4 regions of the Nonomuraea sp. NPDC026600 genome follow, and region 1 is predicted to be linked to each of the others. Evidence: riboswitches for the same ligand, from Rfam matches in the RefSeq annotation. Region 1 holds a riboswitch; each other region holds the start of a gene.
The links. Region 1 has a riboswitch for cyclic di-AMP ahead of AB0F17_RS31940 (hypothetical protein). Riboswitches for the same ligand answer to the same signal wherever they lie in the genome.
Positions count from the first base shown of each region.

Region 2: another riboswitch for cyclic di-AMP. It lies ahead of AB0F17_RS45155 (C40 family peptidase); the one in region 1 lies ahead of AB0F17_RS31940 (hypothetical protein).
Region 3: another riboswitch for cyclic di-AMP. It lies ahead of AB0F17_RS12570 (NlpC/P60 family protein); the one in region 1 lies ahead of AB0F17_RS31940 (hypothetical protein).
Region 4: another riboswitch for cyclic di-AMP. It lies ahead of AB0F17_RS60660 (CHAP domain-containing protein); the one in region 1 lies ahead of AB0F17_RS31940 (hypothetical protein).

Region 1 is NZ_JBEZYD010000016.1:27,893-33,636, reverse strand. It holds gene AB0F17_RS31960 (site-2 protease family protein) at 1-704, shown strand, start outside; gene AB0F17_RS31955 (M55 family metallopeptidase) at 816-1,058, shown strand; gene AB0F17_RS31950 (M55 family metallopeptidase) at 1,064-1,441, shown strand; gene AB0F17_RS31945 (hypothetical protein) at 1,451-2,044, opposite strand; gene AB0F17_RS31940 (hypothetical protein) at 2,081-3,052, opposite strand; cyclic di-AMP (ydaO/yuaA leader) riboswitch at 3,059-3,200, opposite strand; gene galT (galactose-1-phosphate uridylyltransferase) at 3,270-4,340, opposite strand; gene AB0F17_RS31930 (DeoR/GlpR family DNA-binding transcription regulator) at 4,337-5,116, opposite strand; gene AB0F17_RS31925 (TrpB-like pyridoxal phosphate-dependent enzyme) at 5,375-5,744, opposite strand, start outside.
Region 2 is NZ_JBEZYD010000028.1:153,736-159,479, reverse strand. It holds gene AB0F17_RS45165 (M48 family metalloprotease) at 1-864, opposite strand, end outside; gene AB0F17_RS45160 (hypothetical protein) at 876-1,787, opposite strand; gene AB0F17_RS45155 (C40 family peptidase) at 1,906-2,424, opposite strand; cyclic di-AMP (ydaO/yuaA leader) riboswitch at 2,498-2,655, opposite strand; gene AB0F17_RS45150 (C40 family peptidase) at 3,436-4,395, opposite strand; gene AB0F17_RS45145 (NYN domain-containing protein) at 4,495-5,744, opposite strand, start outside.
Region 3 is NZ_JBEZYD010000004.1:491,758-497,501, reverse strand. It holds gene AB0F17_RS12585 (zinc-binding dehydrogenase) at 1-609, opposite strand; gene AB0F17_RS12580 (helix-turn-helix domain-containing protein) at 689-1,087, shown strand; gene AB0F17_RS12575 (LuxR C-terminal-related transcriptional regulator) at 1,757-1,969, shown strand; gene AB0F17_RS12570 (NlpC/P60 family protein) at 2,108-3,070, opposite strand; cyclic di-AMP (ydaO/yuaA leader) riboswitch at 3,157-3,313, opposite strand; gene AB0F17_RS12565 (amino-acid N-acetyltransferase) at 3,603-4,160, shown strand; gene AB0F17_RS12560 (hypothetical protein) at 4,183-5,061, opposite strand; gene AB0F17_RS12555 (RDD family protein) at 5,065-5,586, shown strand; gene AB0F17_RS12550 (RDD family protein) at 5,723-5,744, shown strand, end outside.
Region 4 is NZ_JBEZYD010000056.1:20,353-26,096, forward strand. It holds gene AB0F17_RS60645 (hypothetical protein) at 1-936, opposite strand, end outside; gene AB0F17_RS60650 (aldo/keto reductase) at 1,033-1,860, shown strand; gene AB0F17_RS60655 (Gfo/Idh/MocA family oxidoreductase) at 1,880-2,833, shown strand; cyclic di-AMP (ydaO/yuaA leader) riboswitch at 2,952-3,087, shown strand; gene AB0F17_RS60660 (CHAP domain-containing protein) at 3,099-3,779, shown strand; gene AB0F17_RS60665 (hypothetical protein) at 4,064-4,228, shown strand; gene AB0F17_RS60670 (hypothetical protein) at 4,327-5,061, opposite strand; gene AB0F17_RS60675 (transposase) at 5,453-5,744, opposite strand, start outside.

The sequences.
Region 1 (5,744 bases):
TCTCCTTCGGCGGCCAGAAGATCAACACTTGGGACGACGCCACCCGCCTGATCCGCTCGCACGGCCCCGGCCCCGTCGCCGTCGGCATCGTCCGCGCCGGCCAGCCGATGACGCTCAACGTCACGCTCATCGCCCAGGACCGGCCGTCGCCCACCGACCCGAAGAAGATCGACAAGAACGTCGGCTTCCTCGGCGTGATGCCCACCGAGGTCATGGAGCAGCAGAGCGTCGGCGTCGTCATCGGGTACATGGGCCAGCTCACCGGCCGGGTCGCCGAATCGCTGCTGAACCTGCCGCAGAAGATGGTCGGCGTGTGGCACGCCGCCTTCTCCGGCGACAAGCGCGACCCCGAGGGCCCGGTCGGCGTCGTGGGCGCCGGGCGCATGGGCGGCGAGATCCTCTCCTCCGATCTGTCGGGCGAGAAGAAGGTCGCCTTCCTGGTGAATCTGCTGGCCGGGTTCAACCTGGCGATCGGCATGTTCAACCTCATCCCGCTGCTGCCGCTCGACGGCGGCCACATCGCGGGCGGCCTCTGGGAGGGCCTCAAGCGCGCTTATGCCCGCGTCAGGCGCCGCCCCGAGCCCGGGTACGTGGACATCGCCAAGGTGCTCCCGCTCACCTACGCCCTGGCCTTCGTCATGATCATCATGGCCGGCCTGCTCGTCTACGCCGACCTGATCAACCCGCTCACACTCACCGGCTGACCCGCCTTCTGGTGCGCCGCGGCTCCCGATGACCCCGAGCACTTCTTCCGCCCGCCGTAAGGACGGGCAGGATGGGTGGGGACGGGGTCACTGCGAGGGCGAGGTTTTCAGGTGGACGTGCTGATATCGGTGGACTTAGAAGGCGTCGCGGGCATCGCCACGAAGCAGCAGATCCACCCAGGTGGACACGATTACCCGATCGCGCGGGCACTGATGACGGCGGAGGCGAACGCCGCGGTGGCCGGCGCCTTCGACGGCGGCGCCACGTCGGTGGTGGTCAACGACAGCCACGGCCCGGCCGACAACCTGCTCGGCGAGCAGCTCGACCGGCCGCGGCCGTGGGCGTCCCGGTAGGGCTGGTGACAGGAGACGACGTGATCTGCGCGGTCGCGGAGAAGGCGTTCCCCGGTGTGGTCACCGTCCCGGTGAAGACAGCGCTGGGACGCACGGCCACGCGCAGCAAGCACCCGGCGGTCGCCCGGGAGGCCATCGCCGCCGGGGCGGCCCGCGCCGTGGCAAGTGCCCTCTCGGGAGCCATTCGGCCGGTGACCATCCCCGACGAATTGGCCATCGAGGCCGAACTACGGCCCAATGGCGCCGCGGAGCTGGCCGCCCTGGTCCCGGGCACCGAGCGGACGGGCGCGCGTACGGTCCGCTATCAGGCTGCCAGTCCCAGGACGGCGTTGGACGTGCTCATCGTCTGGTCCGCGCTGACCAGCCACTATCTCAGCCGCTGAATCACCACCTCAGCTGCCGGCCGGTGCCAGGGCCTGTAGGGGGATCGGCAGCGCCGAATGAGCGCTGTGCATCAAGTTCTCGTCGAGGCGAACGCCGCTTTCCAGCTCTACCACGGCCAGGCACGCCGCCGTGATGTCCACTGATGCCTCCGCGCCCTCGCTGTCATAGCCGCCGGCGAGGATCTTGGTGAAGGGAATGAGGGGGCCGAGGAGGTCGGTCCATGGTGTGGAGGGCAAGGAGGCTGGCTCGGGATGGTCGAGGTATCCCTCGGCGATCCCGTACCGGACGTACATGCTGGTGCTGCCGTTGATGTCGAAGGAGACGTACCAATGCCGGAAGCCGTCGCCGGCGAGCCTCTGGATCATCTGCTCACGGTCACCGAGGTTGACCCAGTCCAGAGTGACGACCCCGGAGCCGACCTGATAGAGGTGGAGGGCGCCCCTGCGGTGCGGCTCATTGGGAGCCTGGTCGAAGTGGAGGCGCCTCACGGCATCCTCGACCGACAGAACCCCGGAGTCGGGGACCGTCACCGTGTACGCGAAGGTGTCGAGTCCGAGGTAATCCAGCATGTCGTGGTAACGAGAGACGATGTCATCGAACATGAGGCGATCAACCTTTCTCGGCCGCGGGTCCCCTTGTCAGAACATCGAGATGTGTACATGGTCGAAGTGGTTCTCGGTGATGCTGCCGCGGTCGGACATCGGGCTCCAGCCCGAGCCCTGGTTGATCCGCTGCTTCCAGATGACGTACTTGACCCCGAGCTTGTTCTTGTTCTCGATCGCCCAGGCCGCGATGCGGTCGCCGAGTGCCTGGTTGGCCCCGCTGGGCATGCTGCCGCCGGTGCTCATCATGAAGTCGCACGCGCGCCCCAGCGGGTGCTCGCCGCCGCCGCCCGAGCGGAAGCAGCCGACCTCGAACGGCAGTGAGAAGTCCTTCTGGATCAGCCCGCGGATCACCCGCATGCGGGCGGTGATGTTGTCGGTGCCGGCCGGGAGCTCGGGCGCCCAGCTGCCGTCCGAGCGGCGGCCGGGGCCGAACGGGATGAGGCCCTTCAGCTTCTTCTGGATGTCCTTGATGAGGTCCTGCGCGTCGTCCCGCTGCTTGGCCACGTTGGCCGCGTCATCGCGGATCTTCGATTCCAGAGCGGTCGCCTGGTCCGCGGTCGCCTGCTTCAGGTTCCTCAGGGTGGCCACGCTCTGCACGATCGCCTGCTGCGAGGCCGTGAGCTGCTCCAGCACCGCCGCGCTGGAGCTGTCGCTCGGGAACGTGAGGTTCGGCAGCGAGCCGGTGCCGTTCTGGTACTGCAGCTGCGCGAGCTCGGCGACGCGCTTCTGGGCGGTGACGAGGCTGGCATCCGCCGCCGCGAGCCGCTTCTTGGTCGTCTCCGAGTCCTCTTTCGCCTTGGCGAGTTCGACGCGCTTGAGGTTGTAGGTCTCGATGAGCTTGTCGACCTTCTGGTCGAGCTCCTTCAGCTCCGCGCGGAGCTTGGTTTCGCTGGGCTTGGGCGCGGCCGGCCCGGCCGAAGCCGGTACGGCCGTGAAGGCTCCGAAGGCCACACAGGTGGCGGTGATGAGACCGATGGCAAGACCCGTGGGGGACGCAGTCGCCACGTGAGGGGTTCCTCTCCCTGACTGCCGACCGGGTTAGCTGACGGGTTCGGGCAGGGAGATGCCGCCTTACCACCGAAGTGGATTCACCCCAAATGCGATGGGTCCCCGGTTCCCAGGTCACGCACCCGGGATTAGGCCAGCAACGACCATTTCGGTCGGTGCTTCAGGGGATATTAGTGGTAAACCCAAGGTCATGGCGACTCCAAGCGGAAATCAATTAGAGATCTACCTGTGATCGAAGCATGCGTGCGGCTTCCTCCGGCAGGACATCGTTGACGAACGCGCCCATGGCCGACTCCGAGCCCGCCAGATACTTGAGTTTCCCGGGCGCCCGCCTGATGCTGAACAGCTCCAGGTGCAGATAGGCCAGGTCACGGTCCTGCCGCACCGGCGCCTGGTGCCAGGCCGAGATGTACGGCATCGCGACACCGAACAGCCCGTCGAGCGCCCGCAGCACGGACGTGTACAGCGGAGCGAAGGCGGCGCGCTCCTCCTCCGTCAGCGCGGCCAGGTCCGGCGTCTGCCTGTGCGGATACACGTGCACCTCGAACGGCCACCGGGCGGCGGCGGGTACGAACGCCGTCCACAGCTCGTTGGCCGCCACCACACGCACCCCGGCGGCCCGCTCGGCCGCCAGCACGTCGGCGAAGAGGTTGCCGCCACGGTGCCGTGAGGCCGCGCCGAGCTGGAGCTTGGTCCGCGGGGTCACGTACGGGTAGGCGTAGATCTGCCCGTGCGGGTGCGGCAGCGTGATGCCGATCTCCTCGCCCCGGTTCTCGAAGCAGAACACCTGCTCCACGCCCTCGATCGCCGACAGTTCGGCCGTACGGTCGGCCCACGCCTCCATGACCAGGCCCACCTGCTCGTCGGAGAGCCGCGAGAACGACGACGAGTGCTCGGAGGTGAAGCACACCACCTCACACCTCCCCACCCCTGGCCGGACCTCACTGAGCCCCCCGGCATCCTCATAAGTCCCGAAATTTCCGGAGAAAGAGGGGAAGCGGTTCTCGAAGACCACCACGTCATACTCGTGTGCCGGGATTTCCGATGACCGTGTCTCAGACGACGGGCACAGCGGGCATTCGTCGGCCGGAGGCAGGAACGTGCGCGTCTGGCGGTGCCCCGCCATCGCGATCCACTCCTCGGTGAGCGGATCGTAGCGCAGCTCCGACGCCACCGGCCTGGGGTCGAGCGCCCGCCTGTCGATCGCGCTCCGGTCGGCGTCGTCGCGCCGGTCGAAGTAGATCAGCTCTCGGCCGTCGGCCAGGTGGGTGATGGTGCGTTTCACTGCGAGTCCTCCGCGATGATCAGTTCGCCGGCGCGTTCGCCCAGCTCCATGCGTGCTTCCTCGGGCAGCCCCGAGTCGCTGATGACCACGTCGGCCTCGGTCAGTTCGGCGATCGTGCTGATGCCGACCGTGTTCCACTTGGTGTGGTCGGCGGGGATGACCAGCCGGTGCGCCGCGGTCACCAGCTCCCTGTCGGTCTCCGACTCCAGCAGGTTGGGCGTGGTGAACCCGGCCCGCACGCTCATCCCGTGCACCCCGAGGAACAACGTGTCCACGTGCAGCCTCCGGATCGCGGCCACCGCGACCGGGCCGACGAGGGCGTCGGACGGTGTGCGTACGCCGCCGGTCAGCACGACCGTGCGGTCGGCGCGCGGGTTGCGGTGGAAGACGTCGGCCACGGGGATCGAATTGGTGATGACCGTGAGCTCGGGCACCGAGATGAGGTGGTGGGCCAGGGCCCAGGTCGTGGTCCCGGCCGAGAGCGCCACCGCGGTGCCGGGCCGTACGAGCTGGGCGGCGCGGCGCGCGATGGCCTCCTTCTCCTGCTGCTGGCGGGCGGACTTGGCGGTGAAGCCCGGCTCCTCGGTCGAGCCGGGCCCCAGCGCGGTCGCGCCGCCGTGCACCTTCTCCAGCAGCCCGCGCTCGGCGAGCACCTCGAGGTCGCGGCGGACCGTCATGTCAGAGACGCCGAGCTCGCGAACGAGGTCGGCCACCCGAACCCCGCCGCTGCTGCGCACGCGTTCGAGGATCGCCTGCTGGCGCTGCTGTGCGAGCACGCCCCCGCTCCTTCCAACAGATTCCACCAAATTATGACACGGATATGTTGGGGAATGTTAGGTCGCACTGCTTGTGCGGTAGACCCTGGCGCGAGACGTTGAGAATGCGAACCCGATCATTGGAGGCATCCATGGCCAAGCGATCTCGCAAGACCAAGGCACGCAAGAAGAAGAAGGCCAACCACGGCAAGCGCCCCAACGCGAACTGACGGCAGACCGGCCGCGGTGAGCTCCCTTCACCCCGGCCGGTGAAGCTGCCTAGCCGGGCAGGTCGTGCAGGGCCTCATCGATGCGCTCCTGCGGGAGGGCGTAGTCCTGCATGCGCCCGGACAGGTAACGATCATATGCGGCCAGGTCGAAGTGGCCGTGCCCGCACAGCGCGGTCAGGATCACCTTCTCCTCGCCGCTCTCCCTGCACCGCAGCGCCTCGGCGATGGTCTCGGCCAGCGCGTGCGTCGGCTCGGGTGCCGGGAGGATGCCCTCGGTACGCGCGAAGCGCACACCTGCCTCGAAGCACTCGGTCTGCGACTTGGTCACCGCCTCGAACAGGCCGAGTTCGTACATGTGCGACAGCAACGGCGACATACCGTGATAGCGCAGCCCGCCCGCGTGGATCGGATCAGGCACG
Region 2 (5,744 bases), on a different contig from region 1:
CACCACGACCAGCACCATGATCGACTGCAGCACCACGCCCACGGCCAGCCCCTTGAGCCGGTCCCCGGTCCAGCCGGCCCAGTCCTGCGTGGACAGGCCGTAGTCACGCAGCACCACCTCGAACCAGACGCCCAGCGGCCACCGGACCGCCTCCACGATCGCGGTCAGCACCGTCACCCCGAGCACCACCCGCACCCACCACGGCCCGCGCAGCCCGCCCAGCACCTTGGCCCCGAACGGCGTGAGCACCAGCAACCCCGCGAACAGCACGGTCAGCCCGAGCGACAGGTACCCGGGGACGCTGGTGGCGGCGTCGAACGCGGCGGCCCTGGCGATCTCGCCCGCACTGAAGTCACGCGCCGGATCCGGCGGCACGGTGGGAGTGCCCGGCGGCATCACCCGCCACGGCGTCGCCAACGCCACCACGACCAGGATCACCACCCCGAGCAGGACCAAGGCCCAACCGGTCCCAGCACGCGCGGGCGTAGCGGGGGCGCCTGGCGCGACGTTCCCGCTCGGCATGGCCTGTCCCCCTGGCGCGGCGTTCCCGTCAGGTGTGGCCCGCCTCCCTGGCGGGGCCTGCCTCCCTGGCGTGGCCTGCCCGCCCGATGCGGAGCCCCCATCTGGTGCGGCCCACCCACCCGGTGCGGTCTGCCCGGTGTCCGGGGCGGTATCCGACCCCGCCGGCCCGGCATCCGCCCCGAACGGCACGTCGTCTCCATCGGACCGCCCAGTCGACACGGCGCCGGGGCCGGGCGGCTCGGGCAGCGCGGCGTTCTCACCGGGCTGTGAGCCCGGGTGCCGGGCGGCGGGGTCCGCGTCGTCGTCAGGCGGCATGTTGTCGGTGCTCTGCAGATCGTCCATCCGCGTTCCCCTTACGCAAGCTGGTCCCGCACGTAGTCGCGCCACCGTGCCGTCAACGTCCCTGCCGAGAGCCCGAGCCTGGCGAGCCCCCGGTCGATGCCACCCGTCTGGGCATCACGGTAGAGCCTCACCAGAGTCCCCTCACCGAACCGCTCGGCGATGAAGCGACACGCCAGCCACGCCTCCTGGTAGGCCCGTGCCAGCCGTACAGGGTCCCGGGAAGAGGGTGCGAATGCCTCAGGCCCCGGCAACCCGCCCGGCAAGCGCCCGGCCCGCACCTCGGCGGCCAGCTCAGCGGCGGCGACCCGAACCGGCAGCCCCGCGTCGCGGTAGCCCACGTAGTCGGCGAACCCCTCATAGAGCCACACAGGCAGCCGCTCCGTCCCGGCGGCGACGTGGGTGAGCTCGTGGGTGAGCACGACGTCCCGCCCGGTCGGGGTCAGCCGGCCGAAGTACTCGGGCACCACGACGACCCGCCCGCCATCGGCCACCGCCGCCAGCCCGGCGACACTCCCCACCCCGGCCACCCGCGCGGCCTCGGCCGTCGAACCAGGCACGAGCACCACGGGCCGCACCGGCCGTCCGAGCACGGCGGAGACACGCGTCCCGGCGGCGTCGGCCCTGCGCGCCAGGTCGCGAAGCAGCTCGGTGGCCGCGTGGTGACCGACCACGACCGAACGCGCACCTCGTACGACATCCGCCCCGTCACCCCAGAGGCCCCGCGCCTCCGCCGGGAGCTCGCGATCACCGGGCGTCGGGCCGCGACCCGCCACAGGCTGCTCACGACCACCGGACGGCAGGTCACGAACCGTCGCCGCGAGGTCACCCGTCCCGGTGGCCCGGTGCGGGACGGCACTGGCCGAGGCGAGGGCCAGGAGCAGCACCCCCGCCACCACGACTCGGCGGCTCACCTGCACGGACACGTTCCCCGATGGTAGTCGCCCACCGCGGGAGACCGGCCGTCACGGGAAAATGCGCGAAGGTCCCGTCCCCAGCGGGACGGGACCTTCGTGACGGTCATACAGGCCGGGACGCACCGCCTTACAGACCGGGACGCACCGCGCCCGCGAACGACGCCTTGCGCCATCCGTTGAGCTTCTCGATGCGCACCGTCTGACCTGTTCTCGGCGAATGGATCATCTTGCCGTTGCCGACGAACATGCCAACGTGGCCGAGCCCATGGAAGAACAGCAGGTCGCCTGGCTTCAGATTCTTCCAGGAGACCTTCTTCTTGATGCCTGCGAACTGGCTGTTCGTCACGCGTGGGATCTTGACGCCGGCCTTCTTCCAGGCGTACTGGACGAGACCGGAGCAGTCAAAGGAACCGGGTCCTGTGGCCCCGTAACGGTACGGGTCACCGAGCTGGTCCTTGGCCACGGATACGGCCGTGCGGGCCCTCGCCTGTTGCCGAGCGACCGCCGTCTGGTGCGCGGTCTTCTTCACGGACTTGACGGTCTTACCCGCCGTGGTGGTCGTCCGGGAAACACTGGCCGGTTCGCGCGCCGTCGTCGCCTGCGCCGTCGGGGCGTGGAGGACCACACCTCCGGCCGTCACGGTCATCGTTAGTGCTGCGCCACTCAGGGCAAGGCGGGACAGACGGGGGTTATAGGGGGAGGTAGACAGGATTTCTCCTTGGATCTTCCACGAACGCCTACCGGGTTAGCTGACGGATTCGGGCCTGGAAGTCGCCCTACGGCGCGATAAGCGCCGATTCACCCCTGATCCCTGGGACGGGATCGCTGGGTCCCCGGTTCCGTGCTCCTGGCTGCACGGATTCGGCAGGCCACCGCCGCAATTGGTGACATTGGGAAATGGCGGTGACCGAACGGTTTTTCTATCTGTCCACATCGGAGACCCGATGGAGAGCCGCGACGCCATGGCTTGTTCGCCGCGAGGCCAGAAGCTACGCCCTAAGTAACGAACTGGCAAAGGCGTCATGGGGTTGTCAGGATCAGGCAGACCCCTCAGTCAGGACCGCAATCCCAGATGGAGCAGCGGTTTATGTTACGCAAATGTGACCCTTCTCACACTTGACGATACCTCGATCTGTCAGGTCCCATTCGTCACTTCTGCACCACTGGTCCCGTTAGCACCAGATCGCTGGTCACAGCGGTCGCAGCCCCCCGAACACCATTCGCCCTAGATCCAAAGAACCCTCGACGATCTCCGGCCGAGATCCCAGGACAAGTACGGCCCCCGTCGGCCGTCGCGGCTCGGCGAGCATGCGAAAAGCACGCCGAGCATGACCCCGCCGCCGGTATGGTCGATGTGGGCCACGCCGCGACCCCGCCTTGCGCACGCGCGCCACGCTCACTCAGAGCGCCAGACGCGCCACGCTGAGCTCGCCACACACGCCGGGAACACGGACACCGACGTGGCATTTATCACTCTTCAGCACGCGACCCCGGGCGCCGGAATCCACGGACCGGGGCCAAGAATGCGCACGTCACGGCGCGCAGCCGTCTCCACCGGAGGAGCGTGCCCCTGGACAGGCCCCGGCCCCGCACGGCGGGCGGGGCCCACCGTGCTTGGCCGTACAGAAAAATAACGCTTTTGAACTCAGCAAAAGCGCTACGGGCGGATGGCCCCCACCAGGCTGCCACCGTAGGAGGAGAGGGTGACGACTTTGACCACGTCGCCGGTCTGGGGCGCGTGGACGATCTGCCCGTTGCCCGCGTAAATGCTCACATGCCCCAGCCCCGAGCTGAAGATGAGATCCCCCGGCTGCAGATCCTTCAGATCCACCTTGCGGGAGGAACCCCAGGCCCACTGCTGCCAGGTGGTGCGGGGCAGCGAGACGCCCGCCGCGCGCCACGACGCCTGGGTGAGCCCCGAGCAGTCCCAGCCGCGCGGCCCCGTACCGCCGAACACGTACGGCTTGCCCACCTGCGCGTACGCGAACCTGAGCACCGCGGCGGCGTTGCCGGAGGCCGCGCCGGTGTACTTGATGCCGGTGCTGTTCGGGTCGCCGGTCTTGTAGGCGCCGAGCTTGTCGAGCAGCTTCTTCTGCTGCGCGATGAGCTTGCGGACCTCCGAACGTTCCTTCTCGACCCCGTCGCGCTCCTTGTCGGCCGCCTGCAGCGCCGTCTCGGCCTTGTCGCGCTCGTCCTTGAGGCCGCGGTTCTCCCGGTCGAAGGCCACCAGCCGCTCCAGCTTCTCCTGCGACAACTGGTCCGCGAGCGCCAGGCTGCCCAGCATGCCCGTGGGGTCCGGCTGGCCGACCATCGTGGGCCAGGAGCCGGCGTCGGGGCCGAGCTTGTAGGTGTCGACGGCCATCGCGACCACCTGGGCGTGCAGCGTGGCGACCGTCTCCAGCTTGCGCTTGTAGCTCGCGTTCAGCTTGCCGTACTCGCCCTGGGCCGTTTTGTACTTCTCGGTCGCCGTGTTGTAACGGTCGACGACCTTGTCGGCCTTGTCGTTCAGCTTTTTGAGCTTGGCTTTCGCCTGCTTGATCGTGGGCTTCGGCGCGGCCAGTGCCTCGCTCGTTGGGGACAGCAGCAGCCCGATCGCGAGACCCGCAGCCAGTGGCACCCGGCCAAACCTCACAGTGTCGCCTCCCAGGGAATACATCTGGGGCGAAATGGTACAGAAGTGGCGGGTGTGCTTTTACCTGAACGGCCGATTCGTAATCTAGGCGCGGCCCAGCCTGCGCAACAGCAGACCTGACGGAACCGGTCTGGCTCCCATGCGACGGACGGATTCGGCCACCTCGCGATCGGAGGAGACCACCGCCATGGCCCGTCCTGGCGGCTCGGCCCGGACGAGCTGGCGGATCAGGTCGTCGGCGATCTCGCCGGGCGCGCTGAAGAGCACCCGCACGCCGCGCGGTGCCACCACCTGGACGGGCGCGTTGAGCTCGGCGCCGTCGAAGACCACGGTCACCTCGACCCTGGTCTGCGCGACCAGCCCGCCGAGGCCGGTCATCAGCCGGGTGCGCTGATCGGCCAGGGTCAGCGTGCCGTAACCGGTCTTGGTCACGTTGTAGCCGTCGATGATCAGATGCACCTGCGGCAGCGCGAGCAACTGGTCGAGGAGTTGCGGATCGTCGTCGGCCAGGGCGCGCGCGGGCACGCCTCTGACGCCGGGGCGCTCGCCCGTGAGCGCGGCGACCGAGTCGGCGGGCCTGCTGATCATGGTGGGCAGGGCCAGCTCCCTGCGCAGCCCGGCGGAGGCGTCCTGCAGCGCGTCGAGCAGCACTCTGACGCGGGCGTCCTCGATGCTCCTGCCCTCGCGCGCGGCCCGGCGCGAGGCTTCGAGCTGTTTCTCCACGTCGGCCAGCCGCTCGCGGAGCCTGCGCAGCTCCGACTCGCCCGCGCTGCCCGCCGCCGACGCGGCGGACTTGGCGTCGTCGGCCGCGTGCTCCATCTCCTCCGCGCGGCGTACGGCGGTCTTGCTCCGCTCGCGGGCGTCGTGGAGCTTGCGGCGCAGGTCGGCGTTCTCGGCGCGGGCCAGCCTGAGCTGCTCGCGCAGCCGATCGGACTCCTCCTTGGCGGCGCTCTTCTGGGCGGCGAGCTGCTCCCGCAGCCGGTTGACCGCCTCTTCACGCTCGGACCCCTCGGCCGCGACCGCCGACTGCTCCAGGTCGGCCCGGGCGGCCTCGACCATCTCCGCCCAGCCGACCGGGCGCGTCAGGTAGGCCGCGGCGGCCACCAGCACGGGGTCGGCGGCGGGCGGCACGTTGCCCTCGACCAGCGAGGCGACGAGCTCGGGCCATCCGGCGGCCACCGACTCGGCGACCACCTCGCGGAACTCCTTGTCGTTCTCCAACTGGGCGGCGATGGGCGCGCTGCCCAGCTTGGCGCGCTTGCGCGGATCGAATTTGGCGATCCCGCGCAGCGGCGGCGGAATCGTGGCAGCGGGCATGGACCCGAGGACCTGCG
Region 3 (5,744 bases), on a different contig from region 1:
TCACGGCACCAGCACGAGCCGGCCACGCACGCCGCCTGCCGCGAGGCGGGCGTGCGCGTCGGCGGCCTTCTCCAGCGGGTACGTGCCCGCGACGCGCAGCGTGACCCGGCCCGCCTCGACCAGGCGCACCACCTCGGCGAGCTGGGCCGCGTCCGCCCTGAAGAACACCGACGCGACGTCCGTGCCGCGCAGCGGGATGACCACCACACCGGTCAACGCGTTGAGCGGGATCGTCGCCGCCGCCACGGCCGACGCGCCCCGGGGCGCCTTCGCCACCGCCGAGGCGTCGACCACCACGTACTCGGCCTGCGCCTTGACCGGCAGCTCCAGCCTGCCCACCAGCGCGATCACCTCGTCTCCGACCAGGTAGGCGACCCCTTCGCCCACCTGGTCGACCGTCCCGGCCACATCGAAGCCGAGCCCGTAGGAATCCAGCTTCCTGGCCACGCCGTGGTCGGCCAGTGTCCCCGCGGCCACCGCCAGGTCGAAGGGGTTCACCCCGGCCGCCGCCATTCTGATCCGCACCTGGCCCGGTCCCGCCTCCGGCACCGGCACCTCCACGAGCCGTGGGGAGCCGGTACCACCGATGAGCGCGCGCATGTTCGTCATGCCTACGACCCTAGGAAGAGTTACTCTCTTCTGGTAAGTAGACACCTGTGAGTGCGTAACTCACCTGGAGGGACGAGGGATGGCGACGACCACGGCGGCCGACCGGCGCGAGGAGGCCAAGCAGGCGTTCGACGCCTACTTCGCGGAGTGCCCGTCGAGGAAGCTGCTCGACCGGCTCAGCGACAAATGGGTGACGCTGGTGCTCACCGGCCTGGCGAGCGGGCCTCGCCGCTACAGCGACCTGTCCAGGCGCATCGCGGGCGTCAGCCAGAAGATGCTCACCCAGACGCTGCGCGGGCTGGAGCGCGACGGCCTGGTGCGGCGCACGGTCACGCCCTCGGTGCCGGTCCGGGTCGACTACGAGCTCACATCGCTCGGCGAGAGCCTGATGCCGCTGGTGGCCGCGATCAAGGGCTGGGCCGAGGCCAACATCCAGATCGTCGAAGCGGCCAGGAAGACGTACGACGCCACCGCCTGACCGTCTGCGGGCAGGATCTCCGGGCCGCAGCGGCCACGTGCCGCGTAACGTTCAGGCCGCCGACGGCGGTTAGGTTGACAGCGGTCCCGCGTCCGGCGGCGAGTAGGAGAACAGTGATCAGTTCGGCCTCGTTCGGCAGCGTCCGGATCAGCTCGGTCGCGATCGCCTCGGCACCCGCCCGCGGGCGCTCTCTTTTGACCAGCCCGCGCGGGCGGCTGTGGTCGGTCCGTGGAGTTCATGAGCAGGAACGATTCCACCGGCTCTGTCGGATCGCCTTTGCCGAGCGGGTCGGAGCCGTGTCCGAAACGGGGATCGCGCGGCAGGGCTCGTACGTACAGCCCGGCCAGGTACGAAAGAGTGGCCCACACCGCTGTATTTCCCGATATTTCGTATATGGAGCGCGGCGGAAAATCGGCGTCCCAGGGATCGAAGCCCAGCATGTCCGTGGTGCTCGGCGGTGGTGGGTCGGAGCCCTTGTAAGGACGGCTGTGCTCGCTCATCAGGCCCCGAAGTGTGCCGACATATGGCGAGTACTTCACATATAGAGGATCATGTCAATGTCGATCGTCAAATGTGAGGATTGGCTTGCTTGACGACCTTTCCAGAATGCGTTTACCTTCTGCTCGGACAGAGACGTCTCGAGTTCTGCTGTTGGGGGGAGGGCTCCCGATGTATGTGCTCACTGAAGGCGTTGAGCTCAGCCATGCGGATCTGGCGTTGCTGGCGGAGCTTGCCAAGGGAGTCACGGTTGACCGGGTGGGCAGACGATTGGATATCAGCGGGCGCACGGTACGCCGGAGATTGCGGGGTATCTGCGACCGCATCGGAGTCGCCACCGCGATCGAGGCCGTGGCTTGGGCCGCCCGCCGTCAGCTCATCTGACCGCGCCGGCGGGCCCGCCGCCGGAGCCCCTGCCGCCAGACCCCGGCTGTCAGAGCGTTCGCCGCCGGCGCTTGCTGCTCGGGCGCCTGTCGCCAGGGCGCCTGCTGCCGGGACGCCTGCTGTCAGAGCGCCGGAAGTTCAGTCGGCGATGCGTACGGCACCCGCGAACGGACGGCGAGCGATGGACGCGATGCGCACGACGTCGCCGGTCTGCGGTGCGTGGACCATCATGCCGCCACCAATGTAGATGCCGACGTGGTGCAGGTCGCCGTAGAAGAAGACCAGGTCGCCGGCGCGCAGCTCCTCCTTGGAGATGTGCCGGCCGGCCGTCCACTGATCGCCGGTGTAGTGCGGCAGTGAGATGCCCACCCGCTGGTAGGCCGCCATCACCAGGCCGGAGCAGTCGTACGAGCTCGGGCCCTCGGCGCCCCAGACGTAGGGCTTGAGCTGCTGCGTGAGCGCCCACCTGGCGGCTATGGCGGCCTTGCCGGCGCCGATGACCGGCAGGTTCACCTTCACGGCGCGCGAGCCGGGGCGGCCCGCCTCGCCGATCGCGCGCTTGAAGAGGCTGCTCTCGACCTTGGCGACCAGCTTGGTGATCTTGTCGCGCTTGGTGCCGAGGCCGTCGACGATCTCCTGGACCTCGTCGATGCGCGTCTTGGCGCTGGTCCTGGCCCGCTCGGCGGCCTCCCTGGCCGCGGTCACCAGGTTGACCTCGGCGCCCTGCTGCTGCTCCAGCGCGTAGGTGGTGGCCGCCCGGTCGAGGAAGCTCTCGGGGTCGTCGGAGGTGGTGAACGCCAGGGACTGGCCGAGGCCGCCGTTGATGTAGGCGTTCTGGGCCAGCAGCGAGGCCTTGGCGCGCTTGACGGCCAGATCGGACTCGCTGGTGGCCAGCGTCTTCTGGGCCGCCTCGACCGCCTTCTTGGCGGTCTTGAGCTTCTCCCGCTGGCCGTTGTACTGCTCGCTGAGCGTCTCGATCTGGGTGTGGAGCTCCTCGGCCTGCTTGGACAGGGCCTTCAGCGAGGGCTTGGGATCGGCGACGGCGGAGCCGACGGGGATGGCGAACAGGAGGGTGGCGACGGTAGCCGCGATGACACCCAAGCGGGTGGAGGCTCTCCGGGATCCCGGAGGGCGGGCGTGAGCGCCCGCCGGCTTCCCCTCGCGATTGCGGGTGTACTTCACCAACCAGCTCCTCTCATCGGCGCCTACCGGGTTAGCTGACGGGTTCGGGCCGGAGCAGCCCTACCGAACGAACCGCTCGGATTCACCCCAGGGTGGCGTCAGGATGAGCTCGCCACCGGCGGGTCCCCGGTTCTCCTCGCGGAGATTGGGCGCGTCTCCACGCTTGGCTCGCGCGGGTGACATCGTCGCTGGACACTAGTGCACTCGGCGTTCGTGCTCAACCAGAACTGCCAAGTCAGTAGAGGTTTCGCAACCGAAGGGTCACGAGAGGGTCTCGTGCTTGGCCGTACAGAACAGACTTTATGTCCTTTTTCCACCAAGTTCGCCAAGACATGGAAGCCTAGGAGTCAAGGGATCCCCCATCGTGTTCGATCAACCACCAGATGTCATGAGATGGGGGAGAGGTCGCAGTTAGGGGTGAGCCGTAATCGGATCTGTACTCTGGAGACCCATGGAGCAGGTCGCCGAAGTGACAGTCCCGGACACGGAAATCGTCGTCCGGCGTGCCCGCACGCCGGATGTCAGGACGATTAGGCGCCTGGTCGACACCTACGCGGGCGCCGGACCGCGGCTTCTGGAGAAGGCCACGGTCACCCTGTACGAGGACGTGCAGGAGTTCTGGATCGCCGAGCGCGGTGGCCTGGTGGTCGGCTGCGGCGCGCTGCATGTGCTTTGGGAGGATCTCGCGGAGATTCGTACGGTGGCCGTCAACCCGGAGTTCCGCGGCCTCGGAATCGGGCACCGGATCGTCTCTTCCTTGATCATTACCGCTCGAGAGCTCGGCCTGCGCCGGGTATTCTGTCTGACTTTTGAGGTCGATTTCTTCGCGAGGCATGGATTCCGCCCGGTTCAGGGCACTCCGGTCTCGCCAGAGGTCTACGCGGAGCTGCTGGCCTCGTACGACGAGGGTGTCGCCGAGTTCCTCGACTTGGAACACGTCAAGCCCAACACTCTGGGGAACACCCGCATGCTGCTCCACCTGACATCGGGTGACGCGGACCTTGACTAATGCGAAAGGTGATTGTTGATACCTATGTCGATACGTTGGGCAGCACAGGCATGTGTCCTGACACGTGCCACATGCGCACTCGAAGCGAGGTGACACGGTGAGCACCGGACAGCCGCCGTATCCACAGGATGATTCCGGCGAGCACTCTGCGCCTGGCGGGACTCCCGAATACGGACATCACAACGCGGGCCGTCCCTATGGCGAGCCCGACCCGGATGTAACGGTCGTTGGCTACCGGGCGGACGACGCCTATGGTCAGCAACCCAACTATGGCCAGCAGCAACCGCCGCAGTACGGCCAGCAGCCCCAGTACGGGCAGCAGCAGCAGCCGGGCTACGGCCAGCAGCCGCAATATGGCCAGCAGCAGCCGTCGCAGTACGGTCAGCAGCCGCAGTACGGGCAGCAGCCCGGCTATGGCCAGCAACCCGAGTACGGCCAGCAGCCCGGCTACGGGCAGCAGCAGGCTTCGGGCCAGCAGCCCGAGTACGGCCAGCCTGGTTATGGCCAGCAGCAGCCGCAACCGCAGCCCGGTTACGGCCAGCAGCCCGGCTATGGTCAGCAGCAGCCGTCCCAGCCGGGATATGGCCAGCAGCCTGGGTACGGTCAGCAGCCTGGTTATGGCCAGCAGCCCGCGTCGGGCCAGCAGCCCGGCTATGGTCAGCAGCCTGATTACGGTCAGCAGCCGCAATCGCAGCCCGGTTACGGTCAGCAGCCTGGTTATGGCCAGCAGCCCGCGTCGGGCCAGCAGCCCGGCTATGGTCAGCAACCCCAGTACGGGCAGCAGCAGCAGTCCCAGCCGGGTTACGGTCAGCAGCAGCCGCAGTACGGCGGCCAGCCCGGATACGGGCAGCCGCAGCAACCCCAGTACGGCCAGCAGCCCGGTTACGGCGCCCAGCCGCACGGGATGCAGCCGCCCGGAGCCCCGGCCCCGCTCGCCGAGTGGTGGCAGCGGCTCGTGGCGAGGATCATCGACGGTGTCATCTTCGGCATCGTGTCCGGGGTGCTGGGCCTCATTCTCGCGGCCATCCTGCTCAGCAGCTACAACTCCGTGACCGGTACGTCGAGCGGCCTGCTGGGCCCGCTCGCCTACGGGATCGTGCAGACCATCCTGATGACGGCGATTTATGTCGCCTACGAGTACTTCATGACCAAGATGAGCGGCCAGACGGTCGGCAAGCTGGTCATGGGTATCAAGATCGTGCCCATGGGCAACATGCTGCCGCCCGGCGGCCTGCCCAACGAGGTGGCGCTCAAGCGGGCGGCCATCACCTGGGGCGGATACCTCCTCGGCATCATCCCGTTCGTCGGGACGCTGCTCGGCGGGATCGCCGTCGCGCTGAACGGTGCCTCCCAGCTCTGGGACAAGCCGCTGCAGCAGACGTTCGCCGACAAGTTCAGCAACACCGTGGTCGTGAAGATCAAGTAGTCCTCGCGAGCGCGAAACAGAGGTCGGCCGGTTGGCCGGCCTCTGTTTTGTGTGTGCGGGCCGTACCAAAATGGGTAGCGGTCGGTTCGCCGAAGGGTCGAGGTGGGTTATGGCCGGGTCGCCGCCGTGGAGTGACGTGGTCCCAGCGGAATGGTGGG
Region 4 (5,744 bases), on a different contig from region 1:
CACACCGGTCAGATGCGAACGCAGGGCGGGGGCCGCCCTGCTCGTCCACCAATCGTCCTGTACGTCCACCGGCTCCACCGCGACGCCACGCGGCGTGAGCAGCACCCGCAGCGAGGTGATCGCGGTGGACGGCAGGCTGAGCACCCGCTGGCTGGGGTCGAGGCCGCGCAGCGTCAGCTCGGCGGGCACGCCGGCGTCGTACACGGTGATCTCGGGCCGCTCGCGGATGAGCGCCACATCCGCGGGGTCCTCGCGGCGGTGCGGGAAGTAGGCGAGCGGCTCCTCGGCGGCCAGGTCCATCAGCCAGCTCAGGTAGCGGTCGCGGCGCACCAGCTCGTTCCTGACGAGGGAGGTGCCGAGCACGACGGTCCGCTCGACCGGTCCGGGGCCGCCCAGCGGCTGCTCACGCAGCCACCCGAAGTCGTGACGGACCAGGTCGACGCCCACGGCGCGGACGGCCAGCGCCAACTCGTCGGACACCGGCAGCGCGGTGAAGACCGACACCCGGCTCGCGCGCAGCCTGATCGCCGCCGCCAGCCCCAGCGCCGCACGCAGCTTCCCCGGATGCGCCCGCGCCCGCAACAGCGGCTTGTACGGCCCGGCGGCCAGCAGTTCGAGCAGCCGGAGCGTGGCCAGCCCATCGTCGACGATCACGATGCGACCCGGGTGCGAGACGAGCCAGCGGACCTGGACACGGCCGGAGAAGGCGTCGCCGACGGCGTGCGGGGAGCGTGGCATGCGCTCGCGCGGCTCGGCCAGCTCCAGCCCCTCGGGCAGCGCCAGGTCGGACAGCGCCCGGCGCGTGGCCTTCAGCGCCCGGAGACCGGCACGCGGGACGACGGCGGTGGCAGGCCCGAGCAGCCCAGCGCGGTGGGCCTCGATGGCGCACAGCATCTGAAGCGGGGACTCCACCCAGGCCGACGCCTGTTTGCCCACTCTGTACTCCCCGCCCGGTGATGGCCCGTTCACGACCGCTTCAAGCTAGCCCGCCCGCCTTAAGCCGTCAGAAACGACACGTGAACAATGAAGACCATGAACTCTCTACTCCTCAATACGGACGGCGTACAGGTGCCGCAGCTCGGGTTCGGCGTCTGGCAGGTGCCGAGCGACGAGGCCGAGCAGGTCGTGACGACCGCTCTGGAGATCGGCTACCGCCACGTCGACACCGCCAGCGCCTACAGGAACGAGGAGGGCGTCGGCCGCGCCGTACGCGCCTCGGGGATCCCGCGCGAGAAGCTGTTCATCACCACCAAGCTCTTCAATCCCGACCACGGCCGGGCCGAGGAGGCGTTCGACGAGAGCCTGTCGCGGCTCGGGCTCGACTACGTGGACCTCTATCTGATCCACTGGCCGTTGCCGAAGCACGGCACGTACGTGCAGGCGTGGCGCGGCCTCGAGAAGATCTACCGTCAAGGGCGGGCGAAGGCGATCGGCGTGTCCAACTTCACCGTCGAGACGCTCACCCGGGTGATCGACGAGACGGACATCACGCCGTCCATCAACCAGATCGAGCTGCACCCGTACTTCCAGCAACGGCGGCTGCGGGAGTTCCACGAGGCCAACGGCATCCTCACCGAGGCGTGGAGCCCGCTGGGGCAGGGCCAGGGCCTGCTCGGCGACCCGGCGCTGAGCGTGCTGTCGGAGAAGTACGGCAGGACGCCCGCGCAGATCGTGCTGCGCTGGCACATCCAGCTGGGCAACGTGGTGATCCCCAAGTCGGTCACGCCGGCCCGGATCAAGGAGAACTTCGAGGTGTTCGACTTCGTCCTCGACGCCGAGGACATGGCGGCGATCGGCGCCATGAACACGACAGACGGCCGCATCGGCCCAGACCCGGACACCTTTCACTGGATGGGTTGATTCCCTACGATCTCCCCCCATGAAGAATTTTGCATGGGGTATCGCGGCCACGGGTGTCATCGCCAAGAGGGTCGGCACGGTCATCGCGGCTGAGCCGGGGATGCGGGTGGCCGCCGTCGGCTCCCGCGACCTCGGCCGCGCGCGGGCACTGGCCTCGGAGCTGGGCGCGGAGTCGGCGTACGGCTCGTACGAGCAGCTGTGCGCCGACCCCGCCGTCGACGCCGTCTACGTGGCGACCCCGCACGCCCAGCACCTGGAGGTGGCCGAGGCGGCGATCGCGGCGGGCAAGGCGGTGTTGTGCGAGAAGCCGCTCGCCGCGTCCGTCGCCGACGCGGAGCGGATGGTCCGGCTCGCGCGCGAGGCCGGGGTCTTCCTGATGGAGGCCATGTGGATGCGGTTCAACCCGCTGATTCAGCGGGTGGCCGCCGATCCCCGGTTCGGGGAGATCCGCTCGGTCCAGGCGTCGTTCGGCTTCAAGTCGCCCTACGACCCCGCGCACCGGCTGTGGGCGCCGGAGCTGGGCGGCGGGGCACTGCTCGACCTGGGCGTCTACTCGTTCGGGCTGGCGCAGCTCCTGCTCGGGATGCCGGAACGGGCGCACATCACGGGCTCGCTGGCGCCCTCGGGGGTGGACGCTGAGGCGGGCGGGGTGCTGATCTATCCGGGCGGCCGGCGGGCCCTGGTGGAGTGCTCGCTGCTGGGCCCGTACGCGAACGACGCCTACGTGGTGGGGACCGGCATGCGCGCGGACATCAAGGCGCCGTTCTGGGCGCCGGAGCGGGTCGTGCTGAGCGGGCCGTCGATGGAGACGGAGGAGCTCGTGCTCGATCCGGCGGACAACGGATACGCCGGCGAAGTCCGCGAGGTGCGGGCCGTCGTGGCCGCGGGAGGTAAAGAATCCGCGATCATGCCACTTGACGAAAGCCTTGCCATGATGGGGCTTCTGGCAGATGTACGCGGGCAACTCTCCTGACCAGCGGTTTATCTATTTGTAATCCCCTTGCCCCATGTATTACCTTGTACGACATCTAAGGCATACGTACCTGTTTGTCCGGTTCGTTGCCTGACCATCGCACAAACATCACAGGATCGTCCTGTGACCGCTGAATCCGCCTCGTGCGGAACCGGGGACCCATGTCTTTGGGGTGAATCGGCACGTCAGTGCCGTAGGGCAGCTTCCACGCCCGAACCCGTCAGCTAACCCGGTAAGCGGCATGGAAGCAAGGAGAACCCCCTCGATGGCCATGAGTCGTCTTACCCGTGCCCCCAAGCTGACCTTCGCTCAGGCCGCCCTCGGCGTGGCCGTCGCGGCCGCCGCCATCGGCGGGCAGTCCACCGCCCACGCGGAGACCATCGCTACCGGCACCCAGCAGCACGCCGCCGCTCCCGCGGATCACCCGGAGGCCAAGGTCGAGGCCAAGGCCAAGATCTCGGCCGCGCAGGTCCTGGCCCTGGCCAAGGCCCAGGTCGGCACCTCCGAGGACGCCGCCGGCGGCGGCACCAAGTTCCAGAAGTGGTACATGAACACGCCGCGCGCCCGGGAGACCGTCAAGCGCGACGGCGGCAGCAAGCAGGAGTACCTGAACGCCGCTTGGTGCTCGATGTTCGTCTCGTGGGTCGGCGCGCACTCCGGCGCGCGCAGCATGGTCGGCTGGGACGCCTACACCGTCGAGCACGCGCGCTGGTTCGCCAAGAACCACCGCTGGGGCCAGGCCCCGAAGCCGGGCGCCGTGGTGTTCTTCTCGTGGAGCGGCAGCAAGAGCCTGGACGACATCCAGCATGTCGGGTTCGTCGTCAAGGACAACAACAACGGGACGATCTCTACGATCGAGGGCAACACCGGCAACGGCACGGTCGCCCAGCGTGTCCGGCCGAAGTCCCAGGTCGTCGGCTACGGATACCCGGACTACACCGGCTGACGGCTACTCCCCGAGTCCTCCGGCCCGCCTCCCCCCGTGAGACTCTCCTGGCCTCTCCTTTCGACGAGCGCGCGTCCTTTGGGCGCGCGTTCGTCGTACGTCTCCCCTGCGACAACCCCGGCCACCTGCTTCGGAACAGCCGAAAGAGGATCACGTCCCACCGAACAGCGCATGGCCGCCGTATCGGCCGCAACCCCCAAGTTTGGGGATGTACGGGTCCGCCGTCACCTCCAACACTGGCGGTGACCAGGCAACATGCCGGTTCTCATACCGCAGGAGGGGACATGTCACCGACGACCCAGCAGGACAATTGGCGCTTCTGTAACAAGTGCTACACCCTTTGGTGGAACGGTCGCCCCGACAACGGGCACTGCCCCGCAGGTGGCGCCCATGAGGGGCACGGCAGCTGGAACTTCTACCTCCCGGCGAACCCCGCCGAACACATCTGACGGGCACAGCCGACGATAGACCGGGCCCCCGCCCGGCAGAACTCCCCGCGACGCCCCGGCGTCGCGGGGAGTTCTGCGTGGGTTGCCTGCTCGCCGGGTCAGCCCAGTTGCTGGGCGTTCAGGCCGATGAGGCGTTCGTAGGCGGGGCTTTCGTCTGGGTAGAGGACCTGGACGTCGATGAGGAGGTCCGTCCCGGGGTCGACGCTGTGTCCGCCGCCCTGGGGGGAGCCGAGCAGGACGGCACCATCGGTGCCGTCGCGCAGGATCTCACCCCAGAAGTTGTCGACGAAGCTCTTGGACAGCGAGGTTTCCTCCGGCAGATCACCGAAGCCCACGCTCCATTTCACGACGCGGGTGTCCTCGGCGTGCATCGTGAGCCGGTAGGAGTAGATGTGCCCCACGCCTTCCGCCCAGTGGCCTCGCAGCTCCTGGTCGACGCGCAGGTTCCCCACGAAGCGGGCCGCCAGTGCGGACTGGGCCTGGTCGTTCCAGGAGCCGTTCGGGCTGTCGGCCATGGGGATGCCCCGCAGATCCGCGATCGAGGTCCCCCGGTCCACCGGCAGCGCGTGCCCCTGCTGGTCGGCGGCCGAGAAGAGCGCGTTGTCCTCGACCGTGTTGTTTACGACGGCACTTACCCCGTCACCGCTGTGGTCGAACCCGTACTCGGAGAAGTCGTTGACGTACGCGCCCATCGGAATGGCCAGGATCTTGTCGCCACGCCCCGGGGTCTGACCCGCGTTGAAGTTCGAGCCCCGGTAGAGACAGAAGTTCCCCCCCGGGCATGCCTCCGCCCCTTGGCCGTAGATCAGCTTCGGTTCCCTGTTGTCGCTCATTGCGCTCCCCCATCGTTGACGGCTCACGCGGCCACCCCGGGGGCAGCCGCCGGGTTCTGCGGACCGTGGTTGTCCCGGGCGTTGTTCCAGGGCGGAGCCCAGCGCATCGTGACGCCGGAAACCGGTACAGAAACCCAGCCATCACACTATGCTCAGGCCTTGCCACCTAAAGTAACGCCACGCGAGGCTCGCCACTGGTCGCCCGCAGCGCGCCAGCCAGCCGGTACCTCTCTCGGGGAGTTGACCGCCTGTCCGTTGCACCGAAGGCGGCCGATCCCAGTTCGTGATGCGGGTGACCGCTACGACGTCTCCTGGTAAAAAAATTCTGCGTACGTGTCGATTCGGGGGTCTGACTGTTCGACGCGTTCGTGAGAGTGAAGGAGGCGGATCATCAACTACCACCGGTTGAAGCTGGCGGTTTGCTCTCGCGGTCCCGTCTGGCTGAAGGGAGGCCGGTAGCGTGTGGCTGGTTGATGGCAGCCCAGCCCGCTACGCCGCGTGTGGCGATGTTGCGGGCCGCGATGTGGTCGGCGTGCCCAGCGAGGCCACACCCCGTGCAGACGAACCGGCCCCGCGCCGGCCGGTTCGCCCTGCTGACGTTCCCGCACTCCGGACAGGCCTGGGAGGTGTACGCAGGGTCGACCAGGATGAAGGCGACTCCGGCGCGGGCGGCTTTGTAGCGG